Regions from separate parts of the Thermohahella caldifontis genome, predicted to be linked through region 2. Evidence: predicted binding sites of a transcription regulator. Region 2 holds the regulator's gene; the other holds the start of a gene.

Evidence for each region. The regulator PhoB, encoded in region 2, activates phosphate uptake and scavenging genes when phosphate is short. The targets are predictions, from matches to a motif close to TGTCATANNNNTGTCANA.
Region 1: the regulator PhoB is predicted to act here: its motif matches at 1,798-1,815, upstream of phbB (acetoacetyl-CoA reductase).

Annotation. Positions count from the first base shown of each region.
Region 1 is NZ_CP154858.1:156,109-161,134, forward strand. It holds gene AAIA72_RS00745 (insulinase family protein) at 1-1,228, opposite strand, end outside; gene AAIA72_RS00750 (hypothetical protein) at 1,380-1,655, opposite strand; gene phbB (acetoacetyl-CoA reductase) at 1,871-2,626, shown strand; gene AAIA72_RS00760 (NAD-dependent epimerase/dehydratase family protein) at 2,884-3,009, shown strand; gene AAIA72_RS00765 (SDR family oxidoreductase) at 2,967-4,874, shown strand.
Region 2 is NZ_CP154858.1:1,834,692-1,839,717, reverse strand. It holds gene AAIA72_RS08945 (response regulator) at 1-187, shown strand, start outside; gene phoR (phosphate regulon sensor histidine kinase PhoR) at 232-1,569, opposite strand; gene phoB (phosphate regulon transcriptional regulator PhoB) at 1,574-2,266, opposite strand; gene ubiA (4-hydroxybenzoate octaprenyltransferase) at 2,343-3,230, opposite strand; gene AAIA72_RS08925 (chorismate lyase) at 3,283-3,846, opposite strand; gene AAIA72_RS08920 (hypoxanthine-guanine phosphoribosyltransferase) at 3,853-4,410, opposite strand; gene rd (rubredoxin) at 4,630-4,797, shown strand; gene AAIA72_RS08910 (FAD-dependent oxidoreductase) at 4,800-5,026, shown strand, end outside.

The DNA.
Region 1 (5,026 bases), 1.7 Mb from region 2:
CGTACTGATCCATCATGTAGGGGGCGGCCAGAACATGGGGCAGGGGAAACAGATTCATGCGGCCCGCCACGCTGCTGGCAAAGTGGATGGGCTGGGATCGCTCCTGGAAGCGGAAGGCGATATCCAGCATCTTGCGCTGTTCTTCAAAACGCCAGCGCTCGATACCCTGTTGCCGGATCATGTCCAGCAGGTGTTCCGTGGCCTGGATCACCTCCTGATAGCGGGCCCGGCCCTCCCGGGTGAGCTTGATGGAAATGCTCAGCAGACTCTGATGACCATCATCCATGAAGGTGCCGGCGGACAACCCCTCTGCCAGCCCCTGCCGCTTGAGCCAGGAAAGCAGGCTGCCTTCGCCTTCATGGCCGATGAGATTGGTCAGATAGTACAGGGGCTTGTTGCGATAGTAGGGGCGTGAGGACGGAACCGGGAACAGCAGCGTCAGGGACCGGCGGTCCTGCACCGGCTTCAGCTGTACCAGCCTGCCGGTGTCTTCGGCGCGCAGCAACGGGGGCAGCGGATTGCGCTGTGCCAGCGGCTGCACCGGAACCGGTGTAAATTTCTCGCGTACCCACTGCTCCAGTGTGTCGAGAGACTGGTTGCCATAGACCACGAGGCGCATGTTCTCGGGGCTGTAATGGGTCCGGTAGAATGCCAGCAGGTCGTCGCGGACTGGGTGTCCCGGCCTGTCCGCCAGGGTGTCCAGATTGCCGACTGCAAAACGTGCCACCGGATGTGCCGGATTCAGGGCCTGCTTCAGTACCGCGTACAGGCGGCGTCCGTCATCTTTCAGCTTGCTGGTGTACTCCGAATGGACCGCGTTCTTTTCCCGTTCCACATATTCCGGATTGAACAAGGGCGCCACGAACTGTTGAGCAAAACGATCCAGCGCCGGTTCCAGATAATCGGCATCCACATCAAAGAAATAGTTGGTGTGGTTCGCCGCAGTGAAGGCATTGTGGCTGCCACCGTGCTGGTTGATGAACGCCTGATATTCGCCGGCCTCCGGATACTTTTGCGTTCCCAGAAACAGCATGTGCTCAAGAAAATGTGCCAGCCCCTCGCGCCCCGGCGGATCATCCTGACTGCCCACCGCCACATCCATGGCTGCAGAGGCCTTTTCAGCCTGCGGGTCGGAAACCAGCAGTACCTGAAGGCCGTTGTCCAGCGTCAGCGGACGGTAGGCACGCTCATCGTTGGGGCTTGTAATGATCTGACCATCAGTGGACATAGGGCTCCTGTTGTTGAGCATGGTGCATGACGCAGTCATCATGATCAGAACAAGGCTGATCACCCAGCGCATCCGGTTCATGTCAGGCTCCTGATTGAAGTGTAGTCGCTCCGGACGCAGTGTGCGCTGCCGCATGCAGGCGCGCCAAAGGCTAGTGTGCGGCCTGTCCGCCGCCGAGTTTCTGCAGTGCTTCCTGAGCCAGTGCACGTGCCTGGGCTGCATCCGTGGTGTGCGCAATAGTATTCAGGGTTTGGGTCAGTTCCGCGATTAACTGTTGGTAATCCTTGAACTGGGCCGAGAAGGCATCATCAATGGCACGGTAGGCCGACTCGATGGCTGCAGTCCGGTCCGATTCACCCCGTACGGTGGCATTCAGGGCCCTGAGGCACGCCCTGACAATCTCGATGTAACGTTCGTCGTTATTCATGTGCTCCCTGAGCTCCCGGCGTCCGAGCCGCCGATTGTAACACAGACCCTGCTCCACGCCATTATGCCAAGGTGTACTGTCTGAAAAGTGTTCAAATTGGTACGCTTTGACCCGAATCGTGGAGGGGTTGATGTCGAAAGCATGTCACGATTCAGTCATGCCGCGCATCGACACTGTATGCGTCTCAATATCAAGGCTTCAGGGAGAAAGCCCACATGGAAACATCTCGCAACATTGCACTGGTTACCGGTGGCACCGGTGGTATCGGAACGTCAATCTGTCAGCGTCTGGATGAGGATGGTTATCACGTCATTGCCACTTACAGCTCGCCTGAACGGGAAGCCATCGCCCGTCAGTGGCAGGCCGAGCAGCAGGAGCTGGGGCACAACATCGATATCGTCCAGATGGATGTGGCAAGTTGGGACGACTGCGTTCGCGCCGGTCGCCTCATTCTGGAAACCTTCGGACCGGTCACGGTTCTGGTCAACAACGCCGGTATCACCCGTGACGCAGTCATGAAGAAAATGACGCCACAGCAATGGCACGCAGTCATTCGCACCAATCTGGACAGCCTGTTCAATGTGACTCAGCAATTCCTGCCGGTCATGCTGGACAAGGGATTCGGGCGAATCATCAACATTTCTTCCATCAATGGCGAGAAGGGGCAGTTCGGGCAAGTCAACTATTCTGCGGCCAAGGCCGGGGTGCATGGCTTTACCATGGCACTGGCCCAGGAAACGGCACGCAAGGGCATTACCGTCAACACCATTTCACCGGGGTATATTGCGACGCAGATGGTCATGGCCGTACCCGAAAAGGTGCGGGAAGCCATCATTGCTCAAATCCCCATGGGACGCCTTGGCAAGCCGGAGGAAATTGCGCATGCGGTGTCCTTTGTGGCCTCGCCGCTGGCTGGCTTCATGACCGGCGCAAACCTTTCCGTCAATGGCGGGCAGCACATGCACGCCTGACTTCTCCTGCACATCTCGATGCGGAGCCGCGCCGGAACCGGCGCGGCGACATAAAAGATAATAAATGGCGTTAGTCGCTCTGTCCGGCTCCGAGCCTTTGCTCTAATAAAGTTCATGCGTTTTGTACGTGTTCTGTGTAAACTTTTGTATCGTTCAAATAATGGACGATCACAACAATAGTCAAAGGTAGGTTTGCCATAGCGCTGACTTTGACCTAGAAATAAGTGAATATCATCAACACCAGGAACGGAGCCAACATGAATTATTTTGTCACCGGTGGAACAGGCTTTATCGGTCGCTTTCTTGTCCCCAAGCTGCTTGCCCGGGGGGTACTGTCCATGTGCTGGTCCGCGAAGCCAGCCTCCCCAAGCTCGAGCAGCTGAAAAAGGAACGCTGGAATGCCAGCGACGATCAGGTCAAGGCCGTGATCGGGGATCTGGAACAACCCCTCATGGGGGTTTCCGAAGCGGATCGTGAAGCCCTGCGCGGTAATGTGGATCACTTCTTCCATCTTGCTGCCGTTTACGACCTGTCCGCCGATGCCGAAACTCAGGAAAAGGCCAATGTGGAAGGTACGCGTCAGGCGGTCAGGCTGGCGGAAGACATCCAGGCCAAGCATTTTCAGCACGTCAGCTCCATCGCGGCCGCCGGCCTCTACCGGGGCATTTTCCGCGAGGACATGTTCGAGGAAGCGGAAAAGCTGGACCATCCCTACCTGCGCACCAAGCACGAATCCGAGAAAGTCGTGCGCGAGGAGTGCAGCATTCCCTGGCGCGTCTATCGTCCCGGCATGGTCATCGGTCACTCCAAGACCGGTGAAATGGACAAGATTGACGGGCCGTACTACTTCTTCAAGCTGATCCAGAAGATCCGCAATGCACTGCCCCAGTGGATGCCCACCATCGGTATCGAAGGCGGCCGCCTGAACATCGTGCCCGTGGATTACGTGGTGGATGCCATGGACCATATCGCCCACGTGGAAGGCGAGGATGGCAAGGCATTCCACCTGACAGACCCGGATCCCTACAAGGTGGGCGAAGTCCTGAACATCTTCTGCGAGGCCGGCCATGCACCCAAGATGGCCATGCGTCTTGATTCGCGCATGTTCGGTTTCATTCCACCCATGATTCGCCAGACCCTCACCCGCATGCCGCCGGTGCAGCGTCTCAAGCATGCCGTGCTGACGGATCTGGGCATTCCCGAGTCAGTGTTGTCGTTCATCAACTACCCCACGCGCTTTGATGCACGTGAAACCGAACGCCTGCTCAAGGGGACGGGCATCGAATGCCCGCGCCTGCCTGACTATGCGGGTTTCATCTGGGATTACTGGGAGCGTCACCTCGACCCGGATCTGTTCAAGGATCGTACCCTGCGTGGTGCCGTAGAAGGCAAGGTCTGCGTGGTGACCGGGGCCACGTCGGGCATTGGTCTGGCCACGGCACGCAAGCTGGCCGAGGCCGGTGCCAAAGTGGTGATTGGTGCGCGCACACCCGAAAAGCTCGAAGCCACCAAGAAGGAGCTGGAAGAGCTGGGTGGAGAAGTGTATGCCTATCCGGTGGATCTCTCCAACCTGGAAGATGCGGATCGCTTCGTGCAGGCCGTGCTCAAGGACCATGGCCATGTGGATTACCTGATCAATAACGCCGGCAAGAGCATCCGCCGCTCACTGGTGCTGACCTTTGACCGCTTCCACGATTTCGAGCGCACCATGCAGCTCAACTACTTCGGCTCCGTTCGGCTGATCATGGGCTTTGCGCCGACCATGCTGGCGCGCCGCAAGGGGCATATCGTCAACATTTCATCCATTGGTGTGCTGACCAACGCACCGAGGTTCTCCGCCTACGTGGCGTCCAAGGCAGCGCTGGATGCGTTCTCCCGCTGTGCGGCGGCCGAGTGGTCTGACCGGCATGTGACCTTTACCACCATCAACATGCCGCTCGTTCGTACGCCGATGATCAGTCCCACAAAGATCTATGACTATGTGCCGACGCTGACCCCCGAGGAAGCCGCGGATCTCGTGGCGCAGGCCATCATCAGCAAACCCAAGCGGATTGCCACGCGGCTGGGTATCACCGCGGCCGTGATCCATGCCCTGGCGCCCAAGGTCGGTGAGATCATCATGAACACGGGGTACAAAATGTTCCCGGATTCACCGGCAGCGAAAGGTGCCAAGGACGGAGAACAGAAACCGCAGATGAGTGCAGAGCAGGTGGCATTTGCAGCGCTCATGCGCGGGATACACTGGTAATCGCTTGGTCCCGGAAGGGCCGGCGGACAAATGGGGTGCGGTGCATAGCCGCGCCCTATTTTTTTGATTGAAAATATAAATGGAATGGGGATGGCTGATTGATTCGGATGGCAGTACACTGAATGTCGAGCTGTCTTTTCAACCTCAACTCA
Region 2 (5,026 bases):
TCTGGAGCCGGCGGTGGTGGATCTGGAAATCGAAGAGGGCAAGGTGGAGCGTCTCAACGGATACATCCATGCGCTGCAGGCGCTTGAGCGCACCGCAGACAGCACTTTCGTGAGCATCATCGTCCGCTTTGTGGATGAAGATCCGCAAAAGCTCGAAAGCTTGTCCCGCCTGATTGCACGCCTCTGAACCGCTTGTCTCCGGTCCGTGCCGGAACGGTTCCGCGCCGCTGTTCAGCCTTCGCTGGTACGCCTTGTGGGCCGGGGCAGCGCTTCGGGGCGAACCAGCCTGGGGGGTGGAAAAATGCAGGTGAACGTGCTGCCCTCGCCGGGACGGCTGTGAATCTCCAGCCGGGCATTGTGGTTGATCAGCACATGCTTGACGATGGCCAGTCCCAGCCCGGTGCCGCCGGTATCCGGGCTGCGTGACGGGTCGGCGCGGTAGAAGCGCTCGGTCAGGCGGGGGATGTGGACCGGATCAATGCCGATGCCGGTGTCGCTGACGGTCAGGCGTGCCTCACCGTCAACCCATGCCCAGCGGATGCGGATTTCTCCCCGTTCGGGGGTGTACTTGATGGCATTGACGATCAGATTGGCAAAGCAGCTGCGCAACTGCTGATCATCCCCCTGCAGGCCGCCTTCCCAGTCCACGGTCAGCGTCATGTGCTGGTGCTTGTTCTGTGCCAGGGGACGGGTTTCCTGACAGATGGCATACAGCAGGCCCGGAACATTGACCGGTTCGCTGCGCAGGGTCTCCCCCTGACTTTCGATGCGGGAGAGCATGAGCAGATCCGTGACCAGCGCATCCATGCGCCTGGCCTGACCGGCCATCTGGTCGATCATGCGCCGGAAGCGGGGCGGAATGTCCTCGCCATAGTCCTGCAGGGTTTCCAGGTAGCCTTCGATGACCGTGAGCGGCGTCCGCAGCTCGTGGGATACGTTGCTGACAAAGTCGCGGCGCATTTTCTCCAGATGGTGGAGTCGCGTCACGTCGGAGGCAAGAATCAGTCTGTCCCCTTCACCAAAAAGGGTGATCTGGAAGCGGATGTGCCGACGCGGGCCCCGCTCGATGCGCAGTGTCAGCGGTTCATCGTAGTTGCGGGCGTCAAAGTAGCGCCGGAACTGCGGGTCACGGATCAGGTTGCAGATGAACTGCCCCCGGTCGTCCGGTACGCGCAGGCCAAGCAGGGTTTCTGCGGTCCGGTTCCACCATTCGAGATCGCCGCGCTTGTTGGTCAGGAGGACGGCGTCATCCAGTGCATTGACCGAGTCCTGAATGCGCCGGATGAATGACTGCAGCCTGGCGTTGGCGGCCTCCTGGCGGCGCTGGATCCGGTAGATCCGGTCGAAGATGTCGCCCCACAGGCCGCGGCTTTCCGGCGGCTCGCCCGGTTGATCCTGGTTCAGCCATTGGTACAGCCGGAAGACCTGCCGCAACGTCCAGAGCAGGTAGGCGGCGAGGCCGAGGGTGAGCCCCCAGAGCACGGAGCCGGCCAAGGCACCTGCCAGCGCGGTGGCGGCCAGTGCCAGGAGCAGGTTGCGGATGTATTCGCCGGCCGGGCGTGGCGTCATGCCGTCACTCCGTCTGGGTGGAGAACCGGTAGCCCGTGCCCCGGACCGTCTGGACAAAATGGTCGTGGTGGGGGCTGAGGGCCTTGCGCAGGCGGCGGATGTGCACATCCACGGTGCGCTCTTCAACGTACACATTACCGCCCCAGACCTGATCCAGCAACTGACTGCGGCTGTAGACACGCTCCGGATGGGTCATGAAGAACTGCAGCAGCTTGTACTCGGTGGGCCCCATGGTGATCGGCTCGCCGTGGGCGGTGACACGGTGGCTGACCGGATCCAGCCGGAGCCCTTCCACTTCAATGGGGCTTTCCACGCCGTGAGGGGTGGCGCGACGCAGCACGGCCTTGAGCCGGGCCACGAGCTCACGCGGCGAGAAGGGTTTGGTGATGTAGTCATCCGCCCCTGTTTCCAGCCCGAGGATCTTGTTGTCCTCGTCAGCCTTGGCGGTCAGCATGATGACGGGAATTTCGGCCGTGCTTTCGTCGCGCTTGAGCCGCCGGGCGAGTTCGATGCCGGATGTGCCGGGCAGCATCCAGTCAAGGAGAATCAGATCCGGCTTGTGGTCGACGATCTTGGCGTGGGCGTCGCGGGCGTCGCCGGCTTCCATGTAGTCGTAGTCCGCCATTTCCAGTGCCACGGCAATCATCTCCCGGATGGCGGGCTCGTCATCAACGATGAGGATGCGTTTGCGTCCCATGAAGGTGTCCTTTCTGTCCGGTGTTGCCATGGTATTACACAGTCAGAATATGACAAAACCGTGACAGCGGCGGCGATTAGCGGGTCAGATCCGCAACCAGACCGATGAAAATGACCAGTCCCACCCAGTGATTGTTCAGAAAGGCCCGGAAACAGTTGTCCCGTTCCCGATAGCGGATCAGGTGGTGCTGATAGATGAACAGCAGGGTGGCACCGAGCAGGCCCAGTACCCAGGGCAGCCCCAGTTCCAGCCGCTGACCGGCCAGCCAGAGCGCACACAGGGACAGCCCCTGGAGGATGGCAATCATGGCCCGGTCGGCTTCGCCGAAGAGTATCGCTGTGGACTTGACCCCGATGCGCAGGTCGTCATCCCGGTCCACCATGGCATATTCCGTGTCGTATGCGACGGTCCAGAGCAGGTTGGCGGTGTACAGGAGCCAGGCGACGGGCGAGATGTCGCCGGTCTGGGCGGCCCAGGCCATGGGAATGCTCCACGAGAAGGCCGCCCCCAGCACCACCTGTGGCAGATAGGTGTGGCGCTTCATGTAAGGATAGGTGGCCGCCAGCGCCAGACCGCCAAACGACAGCAGGATGGTCAGCGTATTGGTGAACAGCACCAGAATGAAGGCGCCCAAGACCAGCAGGACGAACAGGGTCAGGGCTTCGGCTTCGGTGACCTTGCCGGCCGCCAGGGGACGGTCGCGTGTGCGCTTGACGTGTCCGTCGATGTGGCGGTCCGCGTAGTCATTGATGACGCATCCGGCGGAACGCATGAGCACGACGCCCAAGGTAAAGATGATCAGATTGCCGGGATCGGGCAGCCCCCGGGCAGCGGCAAACAGCCCCCAGAGGGTGGGCCAGAGGAGCAGGTAGATGCCGATGGGCTTGTCCAGCCGCATGAGCTGGACGTAATGGGGCCAGTGATCACGTTGCAGGGGGAAACGATTCAGCCATGTTTCGATCATGTGCACCTGCCTGTCCGGACGATTGTGCCGGAGTGTACCAGCACAGGCGGTTTCACGAAAGGGCGGGGGGTGTCAGGCAGGCAGGGAGGAAAAATTCGCAGACGAGTACCGGGCAGCCGTGGAAGACAAACACGGAGCGCCGGGCCCAGCCGTGAGCATGGCCGGACAGCGCCGGCAGGACCGCCACCTCCATGGGGTGCCGGACAATGCCGGGTGTCCGGAACAGGGCGGCACCCAGCGGACGTTCGCCCAGCAGGCGGAGCTGCCGGGCGGCTCCGGTAAAGGCGTGCTGGGGAATGAGGGTGCGTGCCACGACGCGCGGCTGTCCGCCGCACACCAGTACCACTTCGCGCGTCCAGCACAGGAAGCGTGGCGGCAGGGCCAGTGCCATGCGTTCGGACAGGACCGGTTGCTGTGTGCGGGTGGCCAGCACCCGGACCCGGAAGCTGTCGGTGCCGAAACGGGCCATCAGCCGGGCTGTCAGGGAGCCCTCATCCAGCAGCCAGTTGCGCCACACGGGGGGCAGACACTGGCGGACAAGCCCCGCATCCGTCCAGCGCAGCGATTTCAGCAGTGTGCGACTGATCAGGGGAATTCCGGCGGCCGGGGCAGTCATGGGACATCAGAGACCTTTGACGGCGTAGATCCCCGGGGCGTTGCGCCAGTAGCCCTTGTAGTCCATGCCGTAGCCGAACAGGAAACGGTCTTCCACTTCCATGCCGGTAAAGTCGCACTTCATGCCCGGGCGTGCCTTGCGGTCGTGCTTCTTGTCCACCAGCACGCTCGTGTAGACGCGCTTGGCGCCTTTCCTGAGGCAGTATTCCTCAATGGCGGCCAGGGTCGTGCCTTCGTCCAGGATGTCATCCAGAATCAGGATGGTCCGGTCGCGCAGCGGTACCTGGGGTTCGACGAGCCAGTCGAGGATGCCGCCGGTGGTTTCCATCCGGTAGCGGGTGGCGTGAATGTAGTGCAGTTCCAGGGGGAAAACCAGCTTGGGCAGCAGGCGACCGGAGAAGATCAGACCGCCGGTCATGACGCAGAACACCAGTGGGTTGGCATCGGCCAGTGTTGCCGTAATTTCCCGGGCAACCTTGTCTATGGCGGCGTCGACTTCAGCCTCGGTGCGCAGGCAATCAGCTTCCTCAAAGACGGTTTGCATCTCTTCACGTGTGGGATTCATGAATCTCTACCTGGTCGGACGGCGGTGAATCAGGGTAAGGGCGGGATTATAGCGTGTTCCTCGCGCTTTGGCATAGGCTTTTTCCGCACCCGGATGGGTTGGTCGGGGGCGATGGGCCGTGTCGGATTTCATGTTTCGCGGCCAGCATGGCCCGCGGGATTGCCTCCCGGCGTTTGTGGCGGTATGGTGCAGCAAATTTCTCAACAAGGGGAAGAAAGCATGCGCAAATGGCAATGTGTCGTCTGTGGGTTCATTTATGACGAGGCGTTGGGGCTGCCGGAAGAAGGCATCGCGCCGGGGACGCGCTGGGAAGACATTCCGGATGACTGGGTCTGTCCGGACTGCGGTGTGGGCAAGGAAGACTTTGAAATGATTGAGGTTTCCTGATCATGACGACACCCCTGGTCATCATCGGTACCGGACTGGCCGGATATGGTCTGGCCCGTGAACTGCGCAAGCTGGACAAGACCCGGCCGGTCACGCTCATTACCCGGGACGACGGTGCCAGTTACTCCAAGCCCATGCTCTCCACCGGCTTTGCCAAGGGGACGGATGCGGACGGACTGGTCATGGCCTCGGCGGCGGACATGGCCGATCAGCTGGGCGTCATCGTGCG